2 regions of the Romboutsia lituseburensis genome follow, and region 1 is predicted to be linked to the other one. Evidence: riboswitches for the same ligand, from Rfam matches in the RefSeq annotation. Region 1 holds a riboswitch; the other holds the start of a gene.
What was found. Region 1 has a riboswitch for S-adenosylmethionine ahead of metK (methionine adenosyltransferase). Riboswitches for the same ligand answer to the same signal wherever they lie in the genome.
Positions count from the first base shown of each region.

Region 2: it holds a riboswitch for S-adenosylmethionine, as region 1 does, so the genes downstream of both, NWE74_RS17765 (methionine ABC transporter ATP-binding protein) here and metK (methionine adenosyltransferase) in region 1, are expected to answer to the same signal.

Region 1 covers NZ_JANQBQ010000001.1:2,253,040-2,265,369, forward strand. The annotation lists gene NWE74_RS10770 (ATP-dependent RecD-like DNA helicase) at 1-1,829, opposite strand, end outside; gene metK (methionine adenosyltransferase) at 1,981-3,174, opposite strand; SAM riboswitch class I at 3,389-3,496, opposite strand; gene yyaC (spore protease YyaC) at 3,791-4,300, shown strand; gene fabZ (3-hydroxyacyl-ACP dehydratase FabZ) at 4,459-4,887, opposite strand; gene mreB (rod shape-determining protein MreB) at 4,903-5,922, opposite strand; gene spoIIID (sporulation transcriptional regulator SpoIIID) at 6,050-6,316, opposite strand; gene NWE74_RS10800 (peptidoglycan DD-metalloendopeptidase family protein) at 6,413-7,096, opposite strand; gene spoIID (stage II sporulation protein D) at 7,391-8,428, opposite strand; gene murA (UDP-N-acetylglucosamine 1-carboxyvinyltransferase) at 8,508-9,764, opposite strand; gene NWE74_RS10815 (YwmB family TATA-box binding protein) at 9,787-10,524, opposite strand; gene NWE74_RS10820 (4Fe-4S binding protein) at 10,616-11,488, opposite strand; gene glmS (glutamine--fructose-6-phosphate transaminase (isomerizing)) at 11,693-12,330, opposite strand, start outside.
Region 2 covers NZ_JANQBQ010000001.1:3,679,202-3,691,531, reverse strand. The annotation lists gene NWE74_RS17780 (M20 family metallopeptidase) at 65-1,270, opposite strand; gene NWE74_RS17775 (MetQ/NlpA family ABC transporter substrate-binding protein) at 1,302-2,114, opposite strand; gene NWE74_RS17770 (methionine ABC transporter permease) at 2,136-2,816, opposite strand; gene NWE74_RS17765 (methionine ABC transporter ATP-binding protein) at 2,776-3,843, opposite strand; SAM riboswitch class I at 3,931-4,040, opposite strand; gene NWE74_RS17760 (DEAD/DEAH box helicase) at 4,189-6,987, opposite strand; gene NWE74_RS17755 (cyclic nucleotide-binding domain-containing protein) at 7,033-7,746, opposite strand; gene NWE74_RS17750 (DMT family transporter) at 7,870-8,301, shown strand; gene NWE74_RS17745 (DMT family transporter) at 8,318-8,788, shown strand; gene nrdF (class 1b ribonucleoside-diphosphate reductase subunit beta) at 8,863-9,834, opposite strand; gene nrdE (class 1b ribonucleoside-diphosphate reductase subunit alpha) at 9,847-11,946, opposite strand; gene NWE74_RS17730 (hypothetical protein) at 12,196-12,330, shown strand, end outside.

The sequences.
Region 1 (12,330 bases):
TCACTTCTATCTTCATTTTCCCATTTTTTAGTGTAGTTATTTTTAATTTGCATTACTTTATCCCCTACCCTAAAAAGTCTTTTCTGGAAATTCTCTTCAACCTTATATTTTTCAGGTTTATTAAGGTGTTTTTGAAGTTCTATATTAAGGTTAGTAACACCTAAATCCCCTTTCCTCATCGATGCTAATACTTGTATATCCTTTAACTTATCTAATTTATAAAAGTTAGGTAGCCTTTCACTAACTACACTTATAATTTCTTTTAAAATTTCTTCATTTGTATTTCTTTTTATGAAGAAAAAATCTTTATCTTTTGCGTTTAAAGATAATGGCTCTCCATTATTTATTTTATGCGCATTCACTACTATCATACTTTCTTGAGCTTGTCTAAATATTTCATTTAATCTAACAACATTTATTACGCATGATTCTATCATATCACTAAGTACATTTCCTGCTCCTACCGACGGTAGCTGGTCACTATCTCCAACTAATATAACTCGAGTTCCTGGCTTTATTGCTCTTAGCAAGCTATACATAAGTAATATATCTACCATGGAAACCTCATCTATAATTATTACATCTGCCTTTATAGGTTCCTCTTCATTTTTCATAAATTCTAATTGGTCACTATCTGTTGCAAATCCCATTTCAAGAAGCCTATGAATAGTTTTAGCTTCTTTGCTAGATGTTTCACTCATCCTTTTAGCAGCTCTTCCTGTAGGTGCTGCTAATACTACTTCTTGGCTATTATTTTCAAATATTTTAATTATTGTATTTATAGTGGTTGTCTTTCCTGTTCCTGGTCCTCCAGTTATTATAACTACACCACTTTCTATAGCTTCTTTTACTGCAAGCACTTGATTTGTTGCTAGCTTAATATTTTCCTGTTTTTCTACTACTCTAATTTCTTTATCTATATCTATATATAAATCTTTAAATTCAGCTTGAGATAATTTTATTATTTGCTTACAAACTCCATTTTCTGATACATAGTATGGTATCAAATATACCAACTTCATTCCGTTCATTTTTTCTATATGTACCTTTTGATCATATGCTAATTCCATTATACACTCTTCTATTATAGGAGGTTTTACTTCTAGAAGCTTTTTTGCTTCTTGTATTAGAATATCTTCTGGTAGGTAAGTATGTCCACTACTTAAAGATTGGTTTAAAGTATATAATATACCTTGTGATACTCTGTCCTTAGAGTCTTTCTCTATACCTATTTTACTAGCTATATTATCTGCTATTTTAAATCCTATTCCTCTTATATCTTCAGCTAATTGATAAGGATTTTTATTTATATTTTCTAGAGCTTTATTTTTATATTTTTTATATATTTTCATACAGTAGTTTGGTGTAATTCCATATGGAGATAACTCAATAATTATATTTCTAAGTTCTCGATTTTCTTCATAACTTTTAACTATCTGATCTATCTTTTTACTTCCTATTCCCTCTACTTCTTTTAGACGCTCTGGCATATTTTGAATAACATCTAAAGTATTAACTCCAAATTTGTCTATTATCCTTTTAGCCATTTTCTCGCCTATACCATGTATCATACCTGATGATAAATATACATATATACCTTCTAGTGAGTTTGGAGTAACAGGCATAAACTTATTAACTTCAAATTGAGTTCCATAAGTTTTATGATTTACCCACTTACCTTCTACCTCTATGCTTTCTCCTACTGATAATGTAGGCATACACCCAACTATTACTACCTCATTATCTGAATTTGCTAGGTGAGCTATGGTGTATCCATTTTCTTCATTTTTAAAAACTATATCACTTATCATTCCTTCTATTCGTTCCATACTGCTTCTCCTACAACCATAATATTTCTATCGTTCACTTAAGTTGTAATTATTATACCTTTTATGACAAATAAAATCACCCCTTAAAGTAGATTATATAGGCCTTTCCTATATATACTTTAAGGGGTTTAGTATTTATTTATAAATTAAATTATTGTCCTAATGCTTCTTTTCTTAATACTTCTGCTTTATCCGTTCTTTCCCATGGTAAATCTATGTCAGTTCTTCCAAAGTGTCCGTAAGCAGCTGTTTGCTTGAATATAGGTTTTCTTAAATCTAAGTCTCTTATTATCGCACCTGGTCTTAAATCAAAATGCTTATTAACTAATTCAACTAATAATTCTTCTGAAACTTTTCCAGTTCCAAAAGTATCTATAAATACAGATAATGGTCTAGCAACACCTATAGCATAAGCTAATTCTATTTCACATTTGTCAGCAAGTCCTGCAGCTACTATGTTTTTAGCTACGTATCTTGCAGCATATGCAGCAGATCTATCAACTTTTGTAGCATCTTTTCCTGAGAAAGCTCCTCCACCATGTCTTGAGTATCCACCGTAAGTATCTATTATTATCTTTCTTCCTGTAAGCCCTGTATCTCCTTGAGGCCCTCCTATAACGAATCTTCCTGTTGGGTTGATGTATATTATAGTTTCTTCATCTAATAAGTCTGCAGGTATAACAGCTTTTATAACATGATCTATTAGATCTTTTCTTATTGTTTCATTGTCAACATCTTCTCCATGTTGAGTTGATATAAGTATAGTGTGAACTCTAACTACCTTATTTCCATCGTATTCAACTGTAACTTGAGTTTTTCCATCTGGTCTTAGATAATCTAATAATCCTGACTTTCTAACTTCAGTTAATTTTCTTGCTAATTTATGAGCTAATGATATTGGTAAAGGCATTAATTCTTCTGTTTCATTACATGCAAAACCGAACATTATACCTTGGTCTCCAGCTCCTACTTTTTCTATTTCATCTTCACTTATTTCTCCAGCTCTATTTTCTAAAGCTTCATCAACACCCATTGCTATATCGCCTGATTGTTCATCTATAGATGTTATAACTGCGCAAGTATCACAGTCAAATCCATATTTAGCTCTATCATATCCTATACCTCTAACTGTTTCTCTAACTAATTTAGGTATATCAACATAAGTTTTTGTGCTTATCTCTCCTGCAACTAAAACTAATCCTGTAGTAACTGTTGTTTCACACGCTACTCTTGATAAAGGATCCTTTTCTAATAATGCATCTAGTATAGCATCTGATATTTGGTCACAGATTTTATCTGGATGCCCTTCTGTTACTGATTCTGATGTAAATAAATGTCTTGCCATCTTTGCTTCCTCCTTAAATTTGGTAGATTCCCTCGCTTATTATAATTACGAAAAATCATTTTTTTATACTTTTTACTGGTAATTTTTTAATAACCTATTTAAGAACTTAGTATATTTTAAGAGGTCACGGTTTAGTTATTTATTGTTGAATTAAAAAAACCTCTCCTTTTTATAAGAAGAGGTTAATTATATATATCAATACGCTAATTAACTAACCTCATCTCTCAAAACCATATGGTTTTGTAGGATTTAGCACCTTTTCCCAAATATGGGTGGTTGCTGGGCTTCACAGGGCCTATCCCTCCGCCGCTCTTGATAAGGTAATCAAGAAAGTTATTAAGTTCTTTTTATTATATGTTCTTTACAATTTACATCTTACTATGTTTTTAAAACGTTGTCAACAAAATTATTATTTTTTTAGTTTAATATTTTTATATATAAGATTTTGTACTTCAGAATAACAAGTTCAAAACATGTATTTTCTTATTTTTTTATTTGTTAATTTTATATAAACAGTATCCTATCTTAACTTAATTTCATATTATAACTTATCTACTTTAATATAGGTCTTTTTCAGGCCAAAATTTCATATATTTCTTTTGAAGGGGGTGTTCCTATGTATTTAGCCAAGGTAAATTATAAAAAAGAGAATGTCGTACAAATATTAAGTTCAGTCCTTAAAGATTTAGTTGATGAAAATACAGTTGTGGTTTGTATAGGAACAGATCGGGCTATAGGTGATGCTCTTGGCCCTTTAGTTGGTACCATGTTAAAGAATAGTGACTTTAAGTTTCCTGTTTACGGCACACTAGATAATCCTATTCATGCTTTGAATATTTATGAATCTATTGAACATATAAAAAATACTCATCCTAAAGGAAATTTCTTGGCTATAGATGCATGCTTGGGATCCAAAAGTAGTATAGGCAATGTACAAATTAGAAAAGGTCCTATTCTTCCTGGAAAAGGAGTAGGAAAAAAGCTCCCTCAAATAGGAAATCATTCTATAGTAGGGATTGTAGATAAAATAGATGAAAATAATAGATTTTCTTTTAACAATGTAAGGCTTAGCTTTATTATAGAGCTTGCTGAAATAATTTCATTATCTCTATTACTTTCTACCTGATTTCCTATTTTAAAAGAATTATCTCGCACTTCATCCTTACATAAAACGCTACTAGTTGTGCGAGCTTTTTCTATCTATCAATTTTAATCTTTGGCTACTTATGTATGTTAATTTTATTTTATCAAATAAAAAAAGTCCTATTTCTAGGACTTTTTTTATTACTTTTCCACAAGGGCAAACATTAATTCTCCGCTACAAGCTAACTCTTCTCCAACAAAAGCTTTAGCTGTAGCTTTTCCAATGTTTCGTCTTACAGATGTCATCTCTACTTCCATAGTTAATATATCCCCTGGTCTTACTTCTTTTTTGAATCTTACTTTGTCAATACCTGCAAATACACCTAATTTGCCTCTATTTTCTTCTATAGACATCATAGCTACACATCCTACTTGAGCCATTGCTTCTATTATTAATACACCTGGCATTATAGGGTATTCTGGAAAATGACCTTGGAAAAATGGTTCATTTACTGTTACATTTTTTATACCTACGGCTCTTTTCCCAGCATCTAATTCTATTACTTTATCCACTAATAAAAATGGATATCTATGTGGTATTAATTCCTTTATTTGATCTATATTTAACATAAAAATACCTCCTTATTATCTTCTTTTGAAGGTACCTCCTGTTTCAAGCATATCTAAAGAACCTAGTGCACTACCTGTACCTTTAGCTACACAAGACATTGGTTCATTTGCAACAATAACCTTTATTCCTGTTCTTTCTTCGATTCTTGTATTTAATCCATATAACAATGAACCTCCACCTGTCATTATTATTCCTGCATCACTTATATCAGCAGCTAATTCAGGTGGCGTTTTTTCTAATACTGCAAGTGTAGTAAGCACTATTTGTTCTGCACATTCATCAAGTGCTTCTAGCATTTCAGAAGAATTTATTATTATAGATTCTGGTAACCCTGTAACTAAGTTTCTACCGCTTATTTTCATACTTTTTTCTTCTTTTCTTTTATATGCAGTTCCTATTTCTACCTTTATCTTTTCCGCACTTCTTTCTCCGATAAGAAGATTATGTTGCTTTCTCATATATCTTACTATAGCTTCATCAAATCTATCTCCTCCAACTTTTATAGATTCACTAACTACAGATCCACCTAATGATATTACAGCTATATCAGCTGTACCTCCACCGATATCTATAACCATGCTACCATTAGGTTTAGATATATCTACTCCAGCTCCTATAGCTGCTGCTATTGGTTCTTCAATTATATATACCTCTCTTGCACCAGCTTGGCGTGTAGCTTCTTCTACCGCTCTTTTTTCTACTTCTGTAACACCAGTAGGAACACATACCATTATTCTTGGCATAAAGAATCTCCCAAATCCTTTTTTATCCACCACTTTATTTACGAAATAGTTAAGCATTTTCTCAGTTACATTATAGTCAGATATAACACCATCTCTTAATGGCCTTATAGCAACAATATTCCCAGGCGTCCTACCTATCATCTTTCTAGCTTCTTCTCCTACAGCTAAGACAGAATTAGTTCTTTTTTCTATTGCTACAACAGAAGGCTCTTCTAATACTATTCCTTTTCCATCTACGTATACAAGTACATTTGCTGTTCCCAAGTCTATACCTATATCAGCTCTCGCCATTTTTACAACTCCTTTTGTTTCATATTTTATATTTAAACGATTCATTATTTTTTTGCAAAACACTCCTATAATACAAAATATACAAAAACAGAGTTTTAGTCAAGAACAATATAAAAAAATGTAGGTTTTAACCTACATCTTTTTTTATATCTTTCTCATATTTAAGCTTAGTAGCCATTCCTCCTCTTATGTGTCTTTCAGATTTATTCTTTTCTAAAACCATTTTAACTTCCTTAGCTAAAGATGGATTTATTTCTTCTAATCGTTCTGTTACATCTTTGTGAATAGTACTTTTACTCACTCCAAATGTTTTCGCTGTTTGGCGCACAGTGGTATTTTTTTCTAGTATATATTTTGCTACAACGATTGCTCGTTCCTCTATATGAGATCTCAAAACTTCCCCTCCTCACATACTCGCCTTAATCATATATATGTGAGAATTTCAAAAAATATAACAGACTTAATCAAATTTGATTAAGTCTAATTATTTTTATTTAATTAAGCTCATAGGATTCATAGAGCTATTTCCCTTATACGCTTCTACATGTACATGTTGACCATCTTTTCCCTCTACCATAGAAGTATTTCCAACTGTACCTAGAACTTGACCTACTTCAACCTGTTGATCTTTTTTTACATTTATTTTTTCACTTAAATTAGAGTAAACTACAGTAATATCATTATCACTTTTAACTTTTACTGACATACCTTGTTCATCATCTTTAAATACATCTATAATTTTCCCAGCTAATAAAGATTTAATTTCTTGGCCTTTTAATGTACTAACATCTAATCCTTTATGTACTTCCCATAAATTTAATGTTTTTGAGTAAGTAGGCTCTTTATCAGAATATTCTCTAACTACTTTTTCTCCTAAAAAATTAAGTTTCGATTCGTCTTTTTTATTTGCTTGTTGCTCTTTTTCTTTAGCCTTAGCCTTTTCTAGATTATCCTTTGATTCTGTTGTTGTAGGAACAGCAGCATCATTATCTTTTTGTATTAAGTTTACTTCGTCATCATTTTTACTTTCATCAGTCTTATTTACAAATCCGTTGTTAGAAGCTAATTCATCTACATTATTTTTTGTAAACCAAACTCCGCCAACAGCTACTAAGCAAACACATGCAAACAATGCTAAATAAAAACCATCTTTTTCTAATAGCTTTTTCTTCATACAGCACCTCCAAATATATTTATGTATTTATATTGTTGTCCTAATTTCTATTTTTATACAATTTTGTATATATTTTATAAATAAATATTTGTATAAATAACTATTATTTAATATATTTTTTATGCTGGTTTGCAAAATAAAAAAGTCTTCCTTGAAGATCTTATAAGGTTGACTTTTTTGAAATACATATACACAAATTATACTTATCCTTAATTTTAACATGAGTATAATTTCCTATGTATTATAAAAAACTCTATAACCTTAATTAATAAATAGATTATAGAGTAATATTTTTTAATATAAATCTTTTATTGTTGTTCCTGTATAATAATGAGATAGGATTTCATGGTATTTGTAACCCTCTTGAGCCATTCCCTCTGCACCCCATTGGCTCATTCCAACTCCATGGCCATAACCTTTAACAAATATATCTACATAGTTATCTTTAAATGCTAAATCAAAATTAGCTGAATTAAGATTCAAAATCTTTCTTACATCTGTACCTTTTATTTGCTTATTACCTACTTTAATACTTTCTACAGATCCACCATCACTTTTGTCTATTATTTTCACCTGATTACTCAAGTTATCTTCGTTAATCTTCATATCACTATATCCTACTTTAAATGCATGTACAAAGTCTTTATTGCTCATTTTTAATGCTGATGTATACTTTGGTGAATAATTTTTATCATATGGGCTGTCAACTGATTTTAAATATGGATAGGATTGTGCGAATACTTCTTCACTATTTTCAGTTTTTCCTGATGAAGTTGAAAAGTATAATGTAAGTATAGGCTCATCATTATAAGTTATAATATGGCCTTTTGTTTCTTTAACTGCTTGTTGTATTTTAGAGTAAGAATTTTTCATCCATTTCTCACCATTTTTTTTCTTTAAATATTCATAACTTTTATATTCTTGGCAATGTTTGAAGTCTGTACATACTACTGCATTTGGATGTTTACTTTGTTTTCCTTGTTTTTCTTTGTACATAACAAAAGTTCTAGCCGCTACAGCTTGAGCTTTTAATGCCTCTAGATTAAAATCTGCTGACATTTCTCCTGCTAATACACCACATAAATATTCCTCTATATCCATTTGTTGAACTTTACCTATATTATGATTATAAACATTTATTACTGGTGATTTTTTATCTACCGTTTCGTAATTTACTATTTGTTTTGTCTTTCTCTTTATTGTTTCCACAATAGGTTTTGAATTTACCTTAGGTGTTGCTTCTATATCATCATAAGATACTACACTTATTAATATTGGTATACTTATAGAGCATGCAACTATTGTTACTAAAACAGCTAAAGGGTTCTTCATATACTTTTCCTCCTTAGTTTAAATCTTTGTCCTTAAAGTATATGAACAACCCTGTTGTTTTAGACTAGTATTTTTGTTATTAATCTTCTACTATCTTTATATTTCCACCTAATGCAGTTATCTTCTTATCTATATCAACATAACCTCTTTGTATGTGGTATATTTCTCCTATTTGAGTTTCTCCTTCAGCTATAAGACCACATAATATAAGTGCAGCCCCTGCTCTTAAATCTGTTGCATTTACCTTAGCTCCATGTAGCTTGTTTACACCATTAACTACAGCACTCTTGCCTTCTATTTTTATGTTAGCTCCCATTCTATTGAACTCAGCAACATGCATAAATCTATTTTCAAATACAGTTTCTGTAACTACTCCCGATCCATTCGATACTGTAAGCATAGCCATAAACTGAGCTTGAACATCCGTAGGGAATCCTGGATGTGGTAAAGTTTTTATATCAATTGGCTTTAATACTTCTGGTCCTATGACTCTTACTGAATCATTTTCCATTTCTATTATTTCACAACCAGCTTCTTTTAACTTAGCTACTACTGGCTTTAAATGATCCATTATTACATTTTCTATAACTATATCACCTTTTGTCATAGCTGCTGCAACCATATAAGTAGCTGCTTCTATTCTATCAGGTATTACATTATGCTCTGCACCTCTTAATTCCTTAACACCTTGTATTTTTATAGTGTTCGTTCCTGCACCTTTTATATTAGCTCCCATTTCATTTAAGAAATTAGCTAAATCTACTATCTCTGGCTCTTCTGCTGCATTCTCTATTATAGTCGTTCCTTCTGCAAGTGCAGCTGCCATCATTATATTTTCAGTTGCTCCAACTGATGGGAAATCTAAATATAATTTAGCTCCTGTTAATTTCTTAGTTGTAGCTTCTACAAATCCATGATCCATTTCTACTGTAGCACCTAAGTATTTAAATCCTTTTAAATGTAAATCTATAGGTCTTGTTCCTATAGCACATCCTCCTGGCATAGATATCTTAGTATGTTTAAATCTTGCAAGTAATGGACCCATTACTAAGAAAGATGCTCTCATCTTTCTAACTAATTCATATGGTGCTTCGCAAGTAGTTATATTACTGGCATCTACTGTTAACGTATTATCTTTATACTCTACTTCTGCTCCTACATGTCTTAATAAATCTGATATAACGTGTACATCTCTTAAGTTAGGAACTCCTCTTAATGTTGATTTTCCATTTGCTAATAAAGTTGCTGCTATTATTGGTAATACTGCATTTTTTGCTCCATCTATTTTAACACTACCTTTAAGTGGATTACTCTTTTTTACTAATATCTTTGGCATCTTACTAATCTCTCCTCGTTAATTAATAATCTAATTTTATGATTGGCGTAGCGATATATATAAGAGTTTTATCTTCATCTTCGCTATACCTCATTCCTATATTCAAATTAATCTTATTTCCTAAATATTCTAAATAATTTTCGCTTAAAATCTTGCTATACGCTGTTATTGAGACAAAATTCTCTTCCTCAATTCTATCTATTTCTTCAGCATTCATATTATATAATATTTTTTCTAAAATATCATCATATTTATTTATTTGTAACTTTTTTGTGTACTCTCCTGATATACATGTATTTATATCAACCTGAGGTGTATGCTTCTTTAAAGTCTCCTCAAGAATCGTATAAATGTCCACTATACTTTTATATACTTTATTCTCCAATATGTCAACTATTACATAAGACTCTTTTTCATTTTTCTTAATGCAAATTATGGAAACATTTCTTTCGTCAGATTTTATCTGTGCATAGATTTGATTTTCCTGTTTGTTTTTACTTTCTTCCCACTTAATATTACTTTCTTCTAAGCCTAAATTGTTGACGATTTCTATACAAATATCCCTCATTTGAGTTTTAGATATATTATAATCTATGACTGCATTTGCTTTTATATTATAAAACTTAAAATCAGCATGTGTATTATTGAAAGTTTCTATTAATTTGTAATATTCATTATTAGATTTTATATCTGCATAAGATATTAGCATTCCCATTAACATAAGTACTATAAAACTTATTATTATCTTGAATGTTTTCATAAAAAAGTCCCCCTTAAATTATATCGTATTCATAACTGAATTATTGACAAATTTAAGAAGGATATACTCTATATTACAGTAGTATTAAATTTTATATATTATGATTTTTTTTACTTAATAGTTCTTTTTCAAATTTTTCTATACCTAATCTATCTATAACCTTGCAGATTCTTTCTTCAGGATTGGCTAAATCTTTATAAGTTTCTAATATATCTTGAACTATTTCTACGATTTCAGATTCTTGATATAAATTGGTTAATCTGTCACCAAATCTATATCCTCTACCCATTCTTCCTCCAAGATATATGGCCATACCCTTTTCTTTCACTTCCATTGCACCGAACGGACAAACTTGTGCACATTTTCCACAGTTTACACATTCATCTTTATTCCAAACTAGCTTTTTATCAACAAGCTTTACAGATTTTTGTCTACATGACTTAGTACATAGACCACAATTTTTACATTTGTCTTCATCGAACTCTACATAAACTTGACCAACTATTCCTATATCATTTGTGTTCGCTTTCGCACAATTGTTTGGACAGCCAACTAATGTTATTTTAGTTTTTGCTGGTAAATCATATGCAAAATATTTATCATGTAACTTCCCACATAAATCTTGAGTATCATAAATTCCATGCTGACATACAGTTCCTTTGCATGCAACTAGTGGTCTAACTTTTTTTCCAGTTCCCCCATGAGCTAAATTAGCATCTTTTAAATCCATTTTTATATTATCAATATCCTCATACTTTATCCAAGGTATTTCTACTGCCAATCTAGTTGTAACACCTAAGTATCCTTTGCCATATTTTTGTGACAATCTAGCTAGTTCTGTTAGTTGTTCTGCTGTAAAATTCCCTGCTCTGCTTAAAATTCTAATTGAAAAGTATCCTTTTTGCTTTTGAGCTAATATCCCTTCTGATTTTAAATTTGCTATTTCTTGTTTGCTTATCATCATATCCTCACCCTTTTCCAATATATGTATATATTTATAGGTTATCATAATTAATAATAAGCATCTATCAAATTTGCGAATTCTATATATTGTATATTTTTATGAATATCATTACTTTTTTTAATGATTAAATAGCAATTTATTCTTAATATTTATAATTCAAATAAGCCATGCATTAAAAATACATGGCTATAATTTCTATATTTATTATTCAACTGTTACTGATTTAGCTAAGTTTCTTGGCTTATCTACATCACAACCTCTTTCAACTGCAACATAGTAAGATAATAATTGAAGTGGTAAAACTGTTAATATACTTGATAATATATCATCTACATTTGGTATATATATTACCTTATCAGCAGCTTTTTCTACCTCTTTATTCTTCTCTTGAGCAACAGCTATAACATATGCTCCTCTAGCTTTAACTTCTTCCATGTTAGATACCATTTTTTCAAATAGCTCTTCTTGAGTAGCTATTGCTATTACTGGAGTTCCTTTTTCTATTAATGCTATTGTTCCATGCTTTAATTCTCCAGCAGCAAATGCTTCTGCATGTATATAAGAGATTTCTTTTATCTTTAAAGCACCTTCCATAGCTAAGTTATAGTCTAATCCTCTACCTAAATAGAATGAGCTACTTGCTTCTTTTAAAGTCTTAGCAACATCTTCTTTTATATAAGTTTCTTGTTCTAGAGCTTTTTCTACTTTTTCAGGCATTTCTTTTAATTTTTCTATCATGTCGTTGTAGAATTCTCTAGTTATAGTACCTTTCTTTATAGCAAAGTCTAAAGCTATCATGTAGAATGATACTAATTGAGTTGTATAAGCCTTAGTTGATGCAA
Region 2 (12,330 bases), 1.4 Mb from region 1:
CCGTTGCTTAAAATTTCATTTTTAAAGCCATATTGAAGATTTAATCAATATGGCTTTATCTATTTTATTTTAAATTTATATTATTATCAAACTCATTTTTTATCTCATTAAGCTTTTTTTCATTTATAAAAAGATTAAGTGCTGTTAGTGAAAGTGCTTTTGATCCTAATATTAAAGCTTTATCACCATCTTTAGAACACGCAGCTTCGCGAAATTCTGGTGTATGACCTACTAAAGTTTTTGGTCCTATTTTTATATGAGGATGCAATGTAGGAACAACATGACTTACATTTCCAGCATCAGTGGATCCAAATCCTTCATTTTTTATAGTATTTATATCTTCTCCTAATCCATTCATAACTTCTGCAAACAACTCATTAAATTTATCATTTACATAAAAATTATCTACTTCATTTTGGAAAAAATTAATATTAACTTTTGATCCAGTTGTCAATGCAGCTCCTTTTGCTATATTTTTGACTTTCTTAGTTACTTCATTTAATATTTTTCTAGTTTTAGCTCTTATATAGAATCTTGCTTTGGCATAGTCTGGTACTATATTAGGTGCATCACCTCCATCAGTTATGATTCCATGTATTCTAACATCATCAGTTAAATGCTGTCTTAATGCATTTATTCCGTTAAAAAGCTGTATAACTCCATCTAATGCATTTATTCCTTTTTCTGGGCAACCAGCTGCATGAGCTGATTTTCCTATAAATTCAAACTCAACTGGATCTACTGCTAAGCTAGTTCCTGTAACTGAATTTTCATTTGATGGATGTATCATTAAACATGCATCCACATCTTTAAATAAATTATATTTTACAAAACTTCCTTTAGCACTTCCATTTTTACCACCTTCTTCAGCTGGACACCCGTATACTCTCACTTCCCCACCTACAGTATCCAGTTGAGTTGATAATGCTATTGCTGCTGCACAGCTAGATACTCCAATTATGTTATGTCCACATGCATGCCCTAAAGATGGTAATGCATCATACTCTGCTAAAAAACCTATTACTGGACCTTCCCTAAATTTTGATTTCTTTTTTGCTATAAATCCAGTCTCATGCCCCGCAATATTAATTTCTACATCAAATCCATTTTCTTTTAGTAAAGTTGTTAGTATTTCACATGCAAAATATTCATTATTTCCAACTTCAGGTTTTTCGTGTATCTTATGGCTTATTTTTATATATTCTTGTTTTTGATTTTCTATTTCAAATAATATGTCTCTTTTTATTTTATCTATATTCAAATTTTCCATAATATCCCCTTTACATATATATTTTTAGTATCTAGAATGCAGGTATAGATTCTCCTTTATATCTTTTATTAATAGCTTCTTTTACTTCTTCTGATTGATATACTTTTACTACCTTTTTATAGATTTCATTATTTTTATTTTCTTCTTTAGCTGCTATTAAATTTATATATGGCTTTGAAGTTTCTAGATTTGAATCTTCTATAAATAGTGAATCTTTTGTAGGAGATAATTTTGCATCTACTGCTACTCCACTATTTATTACTGCTACATCTACATCTTGTAAAGATCTCGGAATTTGTGTTGCTGTTAATTCTAATATTTCTAGATTTTTTGGATTGTCTGCTATATCTTTAATTGTTGGTAAAAGACCTACAGTATCTTTTAATTTTATTAATCCTGCATTTTGAAGAAGTATTAATGCTCTTCCTAGATTTGTAGCATCATTTGGAACTGCTATTTTTGAACCTACTTTTAATGCTTCAAGTGATTTTAATTTTCCTGCATATATAGCCATTGGTGCAAATACAGTATCTCCAATTGACACTAATTTTAAATTTCTTTCATTGTTAAAATTATCTAAATATGCATGATGTTGAAATGCATTTATATCTATTTCACCTTCATCAAGTGCTATATTTGGCTTTATATAATCAGAAAAACTAATTATTTCTAAATTAATATCTTCTTTTGCTAACTTTTCTTTTACTAAATCCCAGATTTCATGTTCTTCACCTGTTACACCTAATTTTACAGTTTTTGTATCACTAATAGATGCATTATTACAACCTACTAGGGTACTTACAGATAATATTAATATTAAAAATACTGATAATAATTTTTTCATAACAAATCTCCTTTTATATTCTTAATTATTTAATTTTCTAAGTAAAAAATCTCCAATACTTTGAACTATATTAACTAAAATAAGCAATATTATAACTGTAACTATCATTACACCAGTTTGAAAATATTGATAACCATATCTTATTGCAAAGTCACCAAGACCCCCACCTCCAACAGTTCCTGCCATTGCTGATAAACCAATTAAACTTACTGTTGTAATTGTAATTGCATATATTATTCCACCTATTCCCTCAGGAAGCATTACTCTATATATTATCTCAAAAGGGCTAGATCCCATAGATTGAGCCGCTTCTATTACCCCCTTATCAATATCTAATAGGACAGTTTCTATTTGTCTTGCTACAAAAGGTGTAGATCCAAATACTAATGGTACCAGTGCTCCTTCTGTACCTATAGTTGTTCCAACTATAAATTTGGTAATAGGCATTATTGTTGCTAGTAAAATAATAAATGGTATAGATCTAAAAATATTTATTATTTTGCCTATAAGATTATTTATAACTACATTTTCTAATATTGAGCCTTTCCTAGTAACTACAAGAGTTACTCCTATTGGAAAACCTATTAAAATAGATATTAACCCAGATATAAATACCATATATATAGTTTCAAACAAAGCATTTACCATTTCAGGATATAAATTAACTACATTTGGTAGTAAGTTTGTTATTAAACTTTCCATGTTTTATTACCTCCAACTCTATATTATTTTCTTTAAGATACTTTTCTACATTTAAGATATTTTCAATTTGGCCACTTAACTTAACTACTAAATATCCAATAGGTGTTGATTGAACTATTTCTATATTTCCAAATAATATGCTTGCATCAATTTTAAACTGTCTTGATATTTTTGAAATAAACGCCTGACCTGTATTTTGACCTATAAATACTATTTTTGCTAATAGTTCATCTTCATTAATTTCTTTTAAAAAGTAATCTTTTTCTAGTAGTTCATAAATTTTATTTTCTTGAAATACAGTTGATATAAAGTCCTTTGTTACTTTTGTTTTAGGTCTAGTAAAAATATGAATTAAGTCATTTTGCTCTACGATATAACCATTTTCCATTACTGCGACCTTATCACAAATTTCTTTTACTACATTCATCTCATGTGTAATTATGACTATTGTTAACCCAAGCTTTTGGTTGATATCTTTTAATAACTTAAGTATCGATTGGGTAGTCTGCGGATCAAGTGCTGATGTAGCTTCATCACATAATAAAACCTTTGGGTTATTAGCTAATGCCCTTGCAATTGCAACTCTTTGCTTTTGGCCTCCGCTTAGATGATTTGGATAACTACTTGCTTTATCACTTAATCCTACTAATTCTAAAAGTTCATACACTCTAGTTTTAATTTCTTCTTTACTTAGCCCACTATGTTTTAATGGATATGCTATATTTTTAAAAACTGTTTTTGACTTCATTAGATTAAAGTGCTGAAAAATCATACCGATATTTTTTCTAGCTTCTCTTAATTCCTTTGATGTTAACGATGTAAGCTCTTTATTATCTACAAAGACTTTTCCTGATGTTGGCTCTTCTAATAAATTAATGCAACGTACTAATGTACTTTTTCCAGCGCCACTAAATCCAATAACTCCACAAATCTCACCTTCTTCAACTTCAATGTTTACATTTTTTAATGCCTCTACCTTAATATTTTCTGATGTGTACGTTTTACTTATATTTCTAAGTGATATCAAATTTATTCCCTCCTTATTTTATTAAATAAAAAAATCTTCTTCTCAAGATGAGAAGAAGATTTTAACGTTTATATATTAATATACTTCCCCTCATCTTTCAGAATTTCAAAAAATTCTGTTGGAATTAGCACCACACCAAACATTGGTAGGTTGCTGAGACATCATCGGGCCATTCCCTCAGTCTCTCTTGATAAGGTTTATTATTTAATTTTTATTAATTTTATAAAACAAATTGTATAGTTAATTAATAACATTGTCAACAACTTTTTTAAATTTTTCTAATTTTTAATTTTTGTAAAAAATATTCAATCTTATATTTTAATATATTATTTTTTACATAAATATTTATTTAAATAAATCTAACATTTCTTTTTCAGATAATCCTTTTAAAATATTTCCTTGGGATAAATCATTATTTATTATATCATCAATTAATTCTTTTTTATTTTCTTGAAGTCTTACAATCTTTTCCTCAATAGTACCCTTCGCTATAAGTTTTATAACTTCCACTACTTCTCTTTGCCCATATCTATGTGCTCTATCACTCGCTTGATTTTCTACTGCAGGATTCCACCATGGATCAAAGTGAATTACAGTATTTGCTGAAGTTAGATTTAGTCCAGTTCCCCCTGCTTTTAAGGATATTAAAAATACTTTTTTTTCTTTACTTTTATTAAATTCATCAACTAATTTTAATCTTTCTTCAGCTTTAGTTTGACCATCTAAATATAAATATTTTATATTATTTTTATCCAATCTTTCACCTATATTTTCAAGAACAGTTGTAAATTGAGAAAAGACTAAGATTTTATTATTTATTCGAATATAATCCCTTATAATTTCTAAGCAAGTCTCTATTTTAGCACTTTTTCCACTATAGTCATCTATTACTATACTTGGATCTAAGCAAAGTTGTCTTAATTTTGTCAGATAAGAAAATACCGTTATTTTATTATTTTGCTCTTCTAGTTTTTTCTTTGTATAATCTGCATATATTGCATATACCTTTTTTTGATCTCTATTCAATTCAACTAAAAATTCCTTTTCTATCTTATCAGGAAGCTCTTTTATAACTTGTTTTTTTGTTCTTCTTAGTATAAACGGTTTTATCATTTTTTTCAGATTTTCTAATTGACTTTCGTCTTTAATAAATATAGCATCGAATTTTCTTAGACTATACAAATACCCTGGCATTATAAAATCAAATATAGACCAAAGTTCCAATAAATTATTTTCTATTGGAGTTCCAGTAAGAGCAAATTTACTATGTGCATTTATAGATTTTACAGCATCTGTACTTATTGCAGTTGGGTTTTTTATATTTTGAGCTTCATCTATTATGCAATAATCGAAATTTATTTCTTCATATTTTTCAATATCATTTCTTAAAGATCCATATGTAGTTAAAATCACATCATAAGAATCTATATTGCTTATTATTTTTTCCCTTTCTTTTTTACCACCATGAGCTACTACGATTTTTAAGCTAGGAGCAAATTTTTCAAATTCTTTTTTCCAATTATATACAACTGATGTTGGAGTTATTATTAAACTTTTTTTATCCTTTTCTGATAATAAAAATGTTATAGTTTGCAATGTTTTACCTAATCCCATTTCATCAGCTAGTATCCCTCCAAACCCACATTTTTCTAATGTTTTAAACCAATTTAGACCATCTATTTGATAATCTCTAAGGGTTGCGTTTAAGTCTTTTGGAATTTCTGTTTTTTGCTCATCAAGTTTTTTTATCTTACCTGCAATTTCTCTTATTTTTTCTATACCCTCTATATAAGGTAATTTTTTATTAGTCATTAAATTTTCAATATATAATGCCTTGTTTGTATTTATCTGCATACGATTAAAATCACTAGTAAAACCTAAACTCTCCATCAATTTAAATGTATCTTTGGTTTCTTGCTCTTCTAAATTTATAAAGTTTCCATTTCCCAATTTATAAAACCTTTTGTCGTCTTTGAAAGCTTTTATTATATTTTTATATTCTTTTTCATTAACTCCATCTATTTTAAAATTAAACTCTAAATAATGGTTTATTTCTTCACCTAATCCTATTCTTATAGAACTTGAACCATATATTTTTTTTGCTTTTAACTTATCAGAATAATAAACTTCTCCTATATTTTTAAGTCTATTTATCTCAACTGTTAAAAAATCATATAACTGTTCATCATTTCCTGTAAATACATATTTATTATTGTCTTTTTCAAAATAGTATGTATAAAGTCTATATATTGCTTCTTCTTCTTTTTGCTCATTTTTAACTATAAATTTACCTTCATTTTCACCTTCATAGTTAAACTTAATATTACATGTTATTTTATCTTCTTCTAAATCAAAATAATATCTAACTAATAATTTTTCACTTATATTTTCTTCTATATTTTCATCAATAATTACATTATTAGTTATCTTTTCAAGCTTTGGAACTACATTTGTTAAAACTTCACTTACTTCTTCTGACTTAAAAGATATTTCATTATATTTTTCTAGTACAGTATATAATTTCTTATAATATATTCCATTTTCTCCACTTAATAAATATATATCTCCATTATAAAATACTACATCACCCCTTTGAGATATAGGAACTGGTAACTTATTCTCACTTTTTAGTAAAACTTTATTATTATCCATTTCTAAGGTTATACTTATAGGCAAATCTCCCTTAATTATTTTTGGAGTATAGTACAAGTTTCTATATTTAAATTCAAAGTCTTTATACTCAAGAGCTTCTATTAGTCTTTTTACTGATGCCCCATTTAAATACATTGATTGCTGTTCTCTTAACGACGATGTATAAGAAAGACTCATTCCATATTCTTCTATAATCTCAACTATTTTTTCTTCATCATATCCAAAATAGTTGTTTGATATATTGTACATAAAATCCGGTCCATATATTATATCCTGAGCGTTTAACCTAGCTTTGGAAAAGTCTCTAAGATTTTTTAATTTATACATATTATCTATTCCTATATAAAAATCACATCTTATGCTATCTTCTCCTATAAGTTCTAAACTCACGTCTAACTTTACTTCTTGTTTTGGCTTACTTTTAAAATAATTTAAAAAATCTTTATTTATAAAGTTCATTATCTCACCTGTTTTCATTATGCTAAATATCATTATATCATTAAAAACACCTTAACCAATTTAGGAAGTTAGTTTATTTTATAAAAATCTAGAATTTTGATATAAATCCCCTGCTAACTCTTTTAAAAGTTCTTTGTCAATTATTGAGTATCCATACTTATCTTTTTCTAAAACACCTTTTTTACATAGCCCATTAAAAGTTCTTAATAAATGTCTATAACTACTCCCTAGTAGTTCTGCTAAGTTAACTAAGTTATCTCCAAAGTCTATATAGTATTTTGAACTTTTTTTATTAAATACAGAAGATGTTTCATTTATATAGCTTGCTAGTCTATTTTCTAAGGGGTAAAGCAAATTTACAGAACTGTTCATAGTTATTACAGAAAGCTTCTCTGCTAGACTCTCACTTATAAATTTCAAAAAATTCATATCTTTAGTTAGCTCATTTCTTGCTTTATTCATTGGGATAGCTAAGCAGTAGCAATCACTTAGCGCTTGTATAGTTCCAGTTGTAACTTGATTCTTTACTAATTCTAAATCTCCAATTAATTGAGGAGGCTTATAAAAACTTAGTAGTAAACTTCTCCCGTTTGGTAATGTTTTAAATACTTTAGCTTTACCTGTTATTAAAACTGCAAAATAACTTATATCTTCATCCTCTGTACATAAATACTCATTTCTTTCAAATTTAAACACTTTCATATCATTTTTCATATTTTCACTAAAAATCTCTTTTATATTTAATTCATTATAATAACTTTCTATAAGAAATTGATCATTTATTATTTCCACTTTTTAAACCCCTTTCACTTTTTACTATATAATTTTTATTTTATATGTGCACATGACATATGTCATTCTTTTTATTAATTTTTTATGGTAATTTATTAATTATTAAAAGAAAATAATGAGGGGGTGTTAAATATAAATTATTTTATATCTATATTTACAGGAGTTTTGCTTTCTATAATGTTATACCTAAATGGATCAGTTGGAGAAGCCGCTGGAAATTATGCTTCTAGTGTAATAATTCATATTATAGGTCTTATTGGTATTATTTTAGTACTTTTAGTTACAAAATCTAAATTAAAAAATATTAAAGGTATACCATTGTATATGTTTTCAGGAGGGCTTATAGGAGTTTTAACTGTTGTATTTAGCAACATAAGTTTTTCTAACTTAGGGGTTTCCCTAACAGTATCTGTCTGCTTACTTGGACAATTAATTACATCTATAATTATAGACCACTTTGGATTTTTTAATTTACCTATAAGCAAATTTAATAAAAAAAAGATATTAGGTATTTCTGCTATCATTATTGGTATATGTGTAATGACAATTAAATAAGGAGGGAGTTGTTATTATGTTTTATATAATTATTGCTATTTTATCAGGTGTTACAATTGTTACTGCGAGAGTTATTAATTATGTCTTAGCTGATAAGATAGGCATGTATCAAAGTACCTTTTTTAATTATGTACTTGGATTAATAGGCTCTATTTTTTTACTAATTGTAAGTGGTGAAACATTCAAATTATTTAGTGTTGATTCTTATACTGCCTCATGGTTTACTTATACAGGAGGAATTGTTGGCGTTTTCGTTGTTACTTTATCTTCATATTTATCTGCTAAAGTATCTGCTTTTTACTTAACCCTTTTACTATTTATTGGCCAATTATTTACTGGTATTTTTATAGATTATTTATTTAGTGGGCAATTATCGGCTTATCAATTAATTGGAGGATTTTTAGTAATTTTAGGACTTGGATATAATCTATTTATAGATAAGGTAAAATCTGAAAAATCTACAGAAGTTTTAGATAATAATGTTTAACAATATAAATATAAAAATAAAGAATCACACAAAACGATTCTTTATTTTTATAGCTTTTTTAACTATATATCAATTTAGACTATAAAGTCTTCATCTTCTAATTCTTCATAAATTCCTTTTTGATATCCGTTACCTTTAGTTGAAAAAAAATCATGATTTTTGGTTTCTGTACTTAATCCATTTAAAACTATTGGATTTATATCATTCACTTCATAAAATTCTTCAAACCCTAGATTTTCTAAAGCTCTATTAGCATTATATTTTAAAAAGTTAATAACTTCATCTTCTAGTCTACTTTCTTTATATATGCATTTAGTATATTCTATCTCATTTTCCATAAGATTATTTAAAATAGTATACATGCGATTCTTTAATTTTAATTTGTCACTCTCATTAAAATTATTATATATTTCTTGCGCTAAAAGTCCTATATATTTTCCATGTAGAGATTCATCTCTAAGTATAAGTGATATTATTTCCCCACTAGCAACCATTTTTCCTTGACCCGCCAAGTATAGAGGGTAGAAAAATCCTGAATAAAATAAAAAGCTTTCTAAAAATACACTAGTAACCATTGATAAATACAAACTTTTTTCATCTTCGGTACTTTCATATTGTGCTAAAATAAGTTCAGCCTTTTTCTGTAATGTAGGCTCAGTTTCAATCCATTTAAATAACTCATCTATTTCACTGTTTGATAGAAGAGTCATAAATATAGATGAATAACTTTTAGCATGAATTTCTTCCATTGTTCCCATAAATGATAAAACAGCTTTTCTTTGAAGATTATCAGTTAAACTCATCATAGAAGGTATTCCATTATTACCTTGTTTTGTATCTAACAATGTTAATCCTGCTAATACTTTTTTATATAGTTCTTTTTCTTTTAGGCTTAATTCATTCCAAACAAAAATATCTTTAGAAATAGATATTTCTTCTGGTAACCAAAACTGTTTTACATTTTGTTCCCAGAAGGCTTGTGTAAAATTATCGTCTTCTTTATTCCAGTTAACAGCCTTATGTATTTTATTTAATGCAAATGTCATGAATCTTTCCTCCTATACTGAACATACTAAGCACTCATTATTTTCTCTAGTCATTTTAGTTCTTGTGTAATATAAACTTTTAACACCTTTTTTATATCCATATATATATAACTTAGCTATATCCCTAGTCGTTTTATCATCTGTAACAAATAACGTTGTAGATATTCCTTGATCAATATGTTCTTGCACAGTTGATACTATATCTATAACCTTTCTCATATCCATTCTATACGCTGATTGATAGTACAACATGTTTTCATTAGTTAAAAATGGCATTGGATAAATAGTAGTTGAATCTCCATAAGTCCTTACTTCAACAACATCTGTAATAGGCATTATACTTGATGTTGCATTTTGTACATAACTAATACTTTGAGTTGGTGCTATTGCTGTCAAATAGGCATTATATATACCATTTACTTTTACTTTATCTAATAAATTAGACCAATCTTTTCTTGTAGGTATGTATATTCCTTCAAATAATTTTTTCACTTTATCGTACTTTGGTAAATAAGAATTTGTATAATACTTTGACAATACCTCACTATCTTTACCCTTAGCATATTCTGATTTTTCGAATCCTTCAAATGTCTTATTTTTTTCTATTGCTATTTTCATAGATGACTTAATTGCATAATATCTAATCATTGCAAAAAATACATTACAAAAATCTATTGCTTCATCACTTGTATATAATATATCTTCCCTTACTAGGTACCCATGTAAATTCATTGCACCTAGGCCTATAGAATGTGATTTTTCATTTCCTATCTTTACAGTTGGAACTTGTTTTATATCTGTATTATCCGATACAAATGATAGAGCATATATTGCTGTTTCAACTGTATTTTCTATATCTTTATTATCCATAACATTTGCTATATTTAATGAACCTAAGTTGCAACTTATATCTTGCCCCCAAATATTTTCACCAGTATATCCTTCTATTTGTGAAGATTTTTGATACTGTAGAATTTCACAACATAAGTTAGACATTTTTATATTTCCAACATCTTTTAATAAATGCTCTCTGTTAGCTGTATCTATAAATAACACATAAGGATATCCACTTTCTTGTTGCATTTGAGCTATTTTAGTTAACATCTTTCTTGGATTTATTGTTTTCTTTTTTATATCATTATCTTGTGATAATTTATCATACCAATAATCCATACTTATATCATCTAAATTAACTTTATATTTTTTATATACTGAGTTAGGATAAAATGCATAAGCTTCTTCATTTTTTTCTGCAAGTTCCATAAATTTATCAGGTATAATAGCTCCTAAAGATAAACTAGCTAACCTAATTTTTTCATCTGCATTTATCTTTTTAGTATCTAAAAAGTTTTCAAAGTCAGGATGAAAAACTGATAAATATACAGCACCAGAACCTTGTCTTGCACCCATTTGGTTAAAGTAACTAAAAGATTGTTCTAACATCTTTGCAACACCTATAACTCCACCTGCAACGCCCTCTATATCTTTTATAGACTCACCTTTAGCTCTAAGTTTTGATAAATTTAAAGCTACTCCTCCACCTATTTTAGATAAATGATTTGCTGAAGATACTGCATAAGATATACCTTCTGTGCTATCTTCTACTGATAGTAAGAAGCACGACACCATTTCTCCAGCTCTCTTTCTTCCTGCATTCAAAAATGTCGGTGTTGCTGGTTGGAATTCTTGTTTTACTAATTTATCAGCTAAACTTAACGCTCTATTTTCATCTCCATTACCCAGTGCTAAAGATACTATTAACACTTTGTCATTATAACTTTCCAATATTTCTTTACCATCATTACTTTTTAGGGCATAGTTTTGATAAAACTTATTTGCACTCATATATGATTGAAATTTAAAATTATGCTTTTCTATAATTTTATATAATTGTTTGATAAAGTCTATATTATATTTATCTATTATATCCTTAGAATAATATTCTTTATTTATTAAGTAATCTAGTTTTTCTTCTATGCTACTAAACTGCTTTAACCTAGGGTATATATATTCTTTTATATATACCTCTAGTGCTTCTTTGTCCTTTTCTAATTGATACTTACCTTTAGCATCTTTTATAATAACTTGATTGTTAAGTTCTACCCAGTTCATCTTTATCACCTTTATCCAAAATATATAATCTATTTTTTAAAATAAAATCACAATATATAGATATCAATTTTATTTTAAACACCACATATTGTATATACACAAATATTCAAATATTTAAACTATTAATTTTTTATTTTACAAAATAAAATTTCATACAGCTAAACTATTATATATTAACGGAATAATTTATTTTATAAGGGTTAAAATATACCTAAATGACTTATTCTTAAAATGTAAAAGGAGTCTAAAATGAAAAAAATATATGTACTAATATCTATTTTATTAATTTCATTTATTATACAAAATCCCCCTATAGTCTTTGCAGAGCAATCATCTTCGGTTCCTCCAATGCTACAAAATTTAAAGGGTAAAGAAGAATTAGTT